Regions from separate parts of the Roseateles sp. FW305-36 genome, predicted to be linked through region 2. Evidence: predicted binding sites of a transcription regulator. Region 2 holds the regulator's gene; the other holds the start of a gene.
What was found. The regulator FliA, encoded in region 2, starts transcription of late flagellar genes. The targets are predictions, from matches to a motif close to CTAAAGTTTNNNNNNNNNNNGCCGNTA.

Region 1 (3,395 bases), 120 kb from region 2:
GCCAGCCCGTAGCCCTGGCGTCCGCGCCGGCGGCCCCAGGCCCATTCGGCCAGCATGCACAGCCCGAAGACGGGCAGGGCGTAGAACAGGACGTCGTGCATGGCCTCAGCCGGTCAGAACTGGTGCCACAGGCTGAGGATGAAGGTGGGCTGATCGCGGCTGTGGGTCAGCGGCGAGTTGGCGGCCTGGCCGATCAGGCGGGTGTGCAGCCACTGGCCGTTGACGGACCAGTCGGACGAAAACTTGTGCTCGGCGCTCAGCGCGATGCTCCAGTCCTGCCAGCCGCTGTGCGGGTGGAACTCCGGCAGGCCGCTGGCCTGCGACTCACCGGGCCCGATGCCGAAGCTGCCGCGCAGATGCGCCGCGTTCGCGTAGGTGGTGGACAGGCTGATGGCCAGCAGGTCCTGGCCGATGGGGATGCCGCTGGTGGCGCCCAGTTCCAGCTGGTCGCCGTTGTGGTGGCGCCCGCTGCCCCAGGACAGGCCGGACTGCAGCAGCAGCTCTGGCGTGGCCTGAACATTGGCGAACAGCTGGGTGATGAGGCGCGAGCCCAGGCGGTTGATGCCGGGCGGCGACTCGCGCCGCGAACGGCCCGACTGCGGCCACAGCCGGGCGCCGATCTGCCAGTCCTTGGCGGCCTCGGGGCCCAGCAGCTGGGAGGCCGCGTTCCAGCCCACGCCGGTGTCGGTGGCGGCGAAGAAGCCGCTGGGGGATTCGTAGTCCAGGGCCGGCAGCAGCGCCTCGCGCTGGCGCCCGCTGCCGGGAGCGCGCGGCCAGCCGCGCACCGACAGGCCGCCCGACCAGTTCGCCTCGGCGGGCGGCGCCTCCAGCAGCAGCAGGGTGCCGCCGGCCTGGGCGTCCAGGGCGGCGCAGGCCAGGGCGAGGCACAAGCCGGGCAGGCGCATCGAAGCTGGAGGGCGAGGGAGGAGGCTGAGGGCGGGCATGGGTGCCCTGGACAGCGGGCCGGCAACGCCACCCCGGGTGGATGGCGAAGCCACTCTAGCCGCGCAATCGGCGCTCAGCGGCCGCTGGCGAGGTCTTCACAGCGCCATGTCAGCCGCTGGCAAGTCTTGCGCAAGCTGGGCGGCTAGTGAACGCCTTGCAGCGCCGCTCCGCGGGCCCGCACGACGGGCCAGTTCGCAACGATCTTGGTGCGGGTCAGTTCGACCTCGCCTTTCTCGTCGGCGGCCAGCACCGCCTCCTCGGACTTCAGCGTGTGCGGCGTGGCGCCGGGTCTCCAGCGCACCATCACCAGCACCCACAGCGGGCTGTAGCTGGCATCGGCATTGGCGCCGCCCACCGGCCGGGGGATGGAGGGCAGCACCGTGGCCTGCTCGTCGCCCGGAAATTTGTAGGCCTTCTCGACCGGCATGCCGGGCTTGAGGGTGTCGGCCAGGGCCGGCACGTAGTTGATGCCCTGCTTCTTCGCGATGCCGGGGTCGGAGATGTCGGTGCTGACGTAGTGAACGATCTCGCCTTCGAACCAGGCCTCCTTCAAGGGAAGGCTGACGACCTGGTCGGCGGCCTGGGTGGCGGCGGCGGTGCCGAGCAGGAGGACGGCGCCCAAGGCGCGGAGGGCAGATGTCGGCATTGCGGATCCTGTTGAGGGAAGCGGCAATTCTTGCGATGTGGCCCGCCGAGGCAAGGGCATATTGCGCAGGCGGCGCAGCGTTACAAATCGGGGCCTCAAGTTTCGTTCGGGGCGGCCGATACGCGTGGCATGGACATCGCCAACTCCCCCAGCGTCAGCGTCGCCTCGGGCCCGGCCCAAGGGGAGACGGCCGATGCCGTGAACCTCCTCGTGCTGCGCAAGGCGCTCGACATCCAGGCCTCGGGTGCCATGCAGCTTCTCAATGCGCTGCCGCAGCAGCCGGCGCTGGCCACCGAAGGCACGCTGGGACGCAACCTCAACGCCTACGCCTGAGCGCGCCCGGCCCGGCGCCTCGCCTCAACTGCCCACGCCGCATCCCCTCACGAGAGGATGACATCCGGGTTCGCGGCCACGGTGCCCGCCTCATGGCCCCAGCCAGGCGCTGGCTGCTCGGGCTAAGCTGGCCGCCAGCAACAGACCTCCTGGAGTGCCGATGGGCAACGAGCTTCCTTCCTTTCGCTACCACGTCGATCCGCTGGCCACCGGGGCCATCGAGGCGCGAGGGATCGAATGCGCCTGCTGCGGGCAGGCGCGCGGCTTCGTCTATGTGCAGCCGGTCTACGCGACCCGCGACCTGGACGAGAAACTCTGCCCCTGGTGCATCGCGGACGGCTCGGCGGCGAACAAGCTGGGCGCGAGTTTCTCGGACGCCCAGCCGCTGCTGCAGGCGGGCCTGGCGCAGGGCATCGTCGACGAGGTGAGCCTGCGGACGCCGGGCTATTCGTCCTGGCAGCAGGAGGAGTGGCTGGCGCATTGCAACGACGCCTGCGAGTTCCATGGCGATGCGTCGGAGGACGACGTCGAGGACGCGACTGAGGCGACGAAGACAGACTGGCGGCAGCACTACGGAACGACGGAAAAGCAATGGGCCAGCGCCATTCGCGACTACGAGCCGGCCGGCGACAACGCCTTCTACAAGTTCGTGTGCCGGCATTGCGGGCTGGTGCGGCTGGGCTGGGATCACTCCTGAACTGACGGCCGGGCGGGCGCTGTGACTGCGCCGGCGCTGATACAGGCGAGTGAACTTGGGCCCCGGCTGTGCCTTTGCATCAGCCCGGGCGGTGTCTATCGTGAGCCATCGCTTTCGAGCTTCACGAATGAGCACCCCATGCAAGCTGCCGGCACTTCGTTTGCGCGATCGGCTTTCACCGACTGGACGTCGCGCTGGGCCGAGAGTTTGCCGCGCGCCTGGCTTGCCTTCGCAGGTGATGCCGACGAGCGCCTGCTTGGCGAAGCCGAGGATCTTGCCGATCTGGAAAGGCGGCTGCGGCGCCTGGAGTGCGGCCGTGAGGAACGCTTTGCTCCATTGCCCCGCCTGCCGTGAGATCGGCCGGGAGGGGGCTAGATGAAGCGGATGTGGCGCCCCTCGAAGCTCGCAAAGATGTCTCGCCAGACGTCCGACTCCACTTCCTCTACTTCGATGGCGGCCAGGAACTGCAGCTTCCTGAATTCCTCCCGCATCGCCTCGGGCCAGGGCTCGTGATGGATGCGGGGGGCGGTGCGGCGATCCCCGGCGGGCGTCAAGCTGTCCAGCGGGTTTGCGGGGGCGGGCGGCGTCTTTTTCATGATGCCGCCAGTGTCTGGATCCAGGCGCCGCAGGGATATCGCCTTCAAGGGGGAGGTCGACGCGTCGTCTCCCCCAAAAGGGGGATGGGGCCCGCTGCCGCGGCGTGAGCAGGCCCTAGACAGCCCGCGCCACGACCAATCGCGTCACGCCACCCAGGCGATACATGCCGTCCGGGTC
Region 2 (3,395 bases):
CCAGACGCACCGCGTTCAGCGGTGTGCGGCTGGACGAGGGGTCAAAAGTTAAACGCCAAACGCAAGCCGCCCCAGTGCTTGCCATTGACCATGATGGGCGCCGTCGCCTCCTTCAGCACGACGAAGCGGCCGCCGCCCATGTCGCGGCGGTAGGTCTGCAGCAGGAAGGGCCGGGTGTTGCGCGCCGAGGCCAGGCCGGTGCGGTCGTTGAAGATGCGGCGGTAGCGGCTGTTGGCCGTGTTCCAGACCGTGTCGCCGGGACGCTGCGGCTGGCAGTATTTGCGGTTGTGCGTCGCGATATAGCCGTTGCGATCGGCCGCGATGCAGAACACCACCTTGTCGCTGAAGCCCAGCCCCTTCTCCTGCACGGCCGGGAAGAGCTTGTCGGTCAGCTGGCAGAAGCGCGCCGTGTGCTGCTGGGGCAGCGTGCCCTCGAGGGGGCGGTAATTCTGGTCGAAAAGGTCGGCCTCGCTGATCTGGCCGCTCTTCAGCGCATCCTCGAGCAGGCCGGCGATCTCGTCGGCGGCCGCCTGCGCGGCGCGGATGAAGGGCATGTCGTCGACCTCGACGCCGCTCTCGGCGATCTGCTCGACCAGCTCCTCGGACATGCGCAGAAAGCGGTCGCTGCCATCGAAGGCCACCTTGAGGCCATGCGAGGCTTCCGAGACCTCGCGCTCCAGCTCGTGGGCGCGCTCGTTGAGCAGGCTCATCTGCTGGCCGCTCTCACCGGCCGACACCGAGATGCGCTGCACGTCCTGCTCGACCTCGTGGAAGGCGGCGTGGATCTGGCTGGGCTTGCTCGGATTCTCGGTCAGCTCGGCGCTGAAGCGGTCGATGCGCTCCTGCAGGCTGGCAATGGCGCTGATGATGGCCTTGGACGACCCTTCGACCTGGCCGGCCAGGGCCTTGACGGCCTCGGCGACGACGGCAAAGCCGCGGCCGGCATCGCCCGCATGCTTGGCCTCGACGGCGGCATTGAAGGCCACGAGGCGGGTCTGCAGGGAAATCTTGGTGATCTCGGCGGCCGCGTCAGACACCTGAGCCAGGGTGCTGGCCATGCCGACAACCTCACCGCCGACGACACCGAGCGCCCCGCGGGCACGCTGCACGGCCGATGCGCTCTGGGCGGTGGCGGTAGCGATGGCGGCCTGGGCCTGGCCGATCTGGTTGAGCTGCTGGGCCAGGGCCTGCATGGCCTGACTCTGGGCCTGCACGATGCGCTGGGTGTCTTCCAGGGCGCCGCGCACTTCGGCGGCGTCCTTGCCCACCGTGGAAATCGAGCGGGCCAGCCGCTTGACGACGTTCAACGCCGCGCTGTCATCGCGCCGAAAGGGCTCGTCGCGAGTGATGGCGGAGGAGGAGCCTCCCGCCTTGGGCCACTTGAACATGCGCTTTGTCCCCGCTTATAGGCCGGGGCTCGGCAAGAAGTGGCCCCGTGGATTACCAGTCACGCAGCTTAACGCGCAACCTTGCAATGGACTGACTGTGCAACTGGCAGACCCGCGACTCCGTGACCTTGAGCACGGCCGCGATCTCCTTGAGATTCATGTCGTGCTCGTAGTACATGCTCATCACGAACTGCTCGCGTTCGGGCAGGTTCTTGATCGCCTCGACCAGGGCCTCACGCATGCGGTGGTCCTGCAGCATGGCCACGGGATTGGCGTTGTCGTCCGCCACGTGGCGGTCGAGATAGTCGTGGTCGCCGTCGTCGCCCGACATGTCTTCCAGGTAGACCAGCTGGGTGCCGCGCACCTTGCCGAGCAGCTCCTGGTATTCGGCCAGCGGCAGGCCCATCTCGGCGGCGATCTCGTCCTCGCGCGGCGCGCGGCCCAGGCGCTGCTCGACCTTGTGCACGGCGACTTCGATCTCGCGCTGCTGGCGGCGCGTGCCGCGGCTCATCCAGTCGCCGCCGCGCAGCTCGTCGAGCATGGCGCCACGGATGCGCTGGGTGGCGAAGGTCTCGAACTGCACGCCCTGCTCGGCATCGAAGCGCGACAGCGCATCGGTCAGGCCGATCAGGCCGACCTGGATCAGGTCATCCACCTCCACATTGGCCGGCAGCTTGGCAATCATCTGATGCGCCAGGCGTCGGACCAGCGGGCTGTACTGCTTGATCAGCGAGCTGTTGTCGAGGCGGCCTTTGGGCGTGTACATGACGGACTCCGGCGAGTTCAATGTGCAGCGATTTGGGGGAAGGAACCCTTGCGCGCCGGGCGCAGCGGGGTTGCGTCGGAAGCGGCATCGACGGCCGCTCCGGGAGGCGCCGCGAGCAGCAGCTCGCGGGCGAGATGGCGCAGCTCGGGCGAGAGCTGGGCGTGCTGCGAAGCCCGGGGATCCAGGCAGGCCCAGTCACGCAGCACCGCGCCGAGGAAGCCGTCGGCGCAGGAATGAAGCTGTTGCGCGATGCGGGAGGCCACGCGCAGCTGAGGGTGGCAGGCCATCAGCAGACTGTAGACCATCAGGCCGGCCCGTTGTGTGAGCCATTTCATGCCGGCATAGGCTTCCGTCACGCTGGCCGGCTCGGTGTCGGCCAGCAGCAGCGGGCGCACCTCGCGCAGGGCCACCACGCGGGCCAGTTCGGCCGCCGGGGCATGCAGCAGGATGACGTCGGCGTCCGGTGCGGCGTCGGCCACCGCTTCCAGGAAGGAAGCGGCCGAGCCATGGGCGTTGATGTGGCGCAGCGGCAGGCCGCGGGCGGCCAGATAGGACACCTTGGGCGACAGCCGCTCGATGCAGTTGGACAGGTCCACGCTGGCCAGTTCCGACGGCTTGGGCGAATGCTCGCCAGCGTCGACGACCAGGGTGTGCAGGTTCAGTTCGGAGAAGGCCGAGCACAGGCCCTCCAGCAGCGCGCCGGCACCCATGACGCGCGGGTTGCTGACGACCGGCACGAAGCGGGTCTTGGAGGCGGCGAAGAGCCGCCGCAGGCCGTGGGCTTGATCCTGGGGCATGTCGCGCGGCATCAGTGGACGGCCCTCATGCCTTCGGTCAGCGGCGCGCCGGCGAAGATGAGGTTGACGTCGGTGTTGTCCATGCGCCAGGCGCCGGAGGCGTCGCCCTTCAGCGCGCGCTGCACCAGGGCGACGCTCGGCAGGCGGTGCCAGTCTTCCGGCACGCGCTGGCCGTTGGCCACGCCCAGCACCTTGAGCTTGTGGCGGATCAGCGTGTCCAGGGCCGGGGCCAGCTTGACGGCTTCGTCGATCTTGCTGAGGACGACGCCTTCGCAGGCGGCGCCCTTCCAGGCGGTGACGACGTCCTCGATGGTCTCGCCCTGCTGGGCCGCATTGATGACGAGCAGCTTCTTGATGCTGGGGTGGGCCAGCATCTCCAGCAGTTCCTGGGTGCGACTGTCGCGCTGGGCCATGCCGGCGGTGTCGATCAGAACCAGCTTCTTG

Region 1: AC3WOE_RS25020 (YjfB family protein) is a predicted target of FliA. The motif match lies at 1,686-1,712, and genes of this name have one in related genera.

What each region holds. Positions count from the first base shown of each region.
Region 1 is NZ_JBYSZK010000017.1:12,324-15,718, reverse strand. It holds gene AC3WOE_RS25035 (sterol desaturase family protein) at 1-101, opposite strand, end outside; gene AC3WOE_RS25030 (MipA/OmpV family protein) at 114-905, opposite strand; gene AC3WOE_RS25025 (DUF7482 domain-containing protein) at 1,088-1,591, opposite strand; gene AC3WOE_RS25020 (YjfB family protein) at 1,721-1,924, shown strand; gene AC3WOE_RS25015 (CbrC family protein) at 2,085-2,621, shown strand; gene AC3WOE_RS25010 (hypothetical protein) at 2,760-2,975, shown strand; gene AC3WOE_RS25005 (hypothetical protein) at 2,993-3,217, opposite strand; gene AC3WOE_RS25000 (class I SAM-dependent methyltransferase) at 3,333-3,395, opposite strand, start outside.
Region 2 is NZ_JBYSZK010000017.1:133,521-136,915, forward strand. It holds gene AC3WOE_RS25605 (methyl-accepting chemotaxis protein) at 42-1,388, opposite strand; gene AC3WOE_RS25610 (RNA polymerase sigma factor FliA) at 1,441-2,154, opposite strand; gene AC3WOE_RS25615 (MinD/ParA family ATP-binding protein) at 2,172-2,951, opposite strand; gene flhF (flagellar biosynthesis GTPase FlhF) at 2,963-3,395, opposite strand, start outside.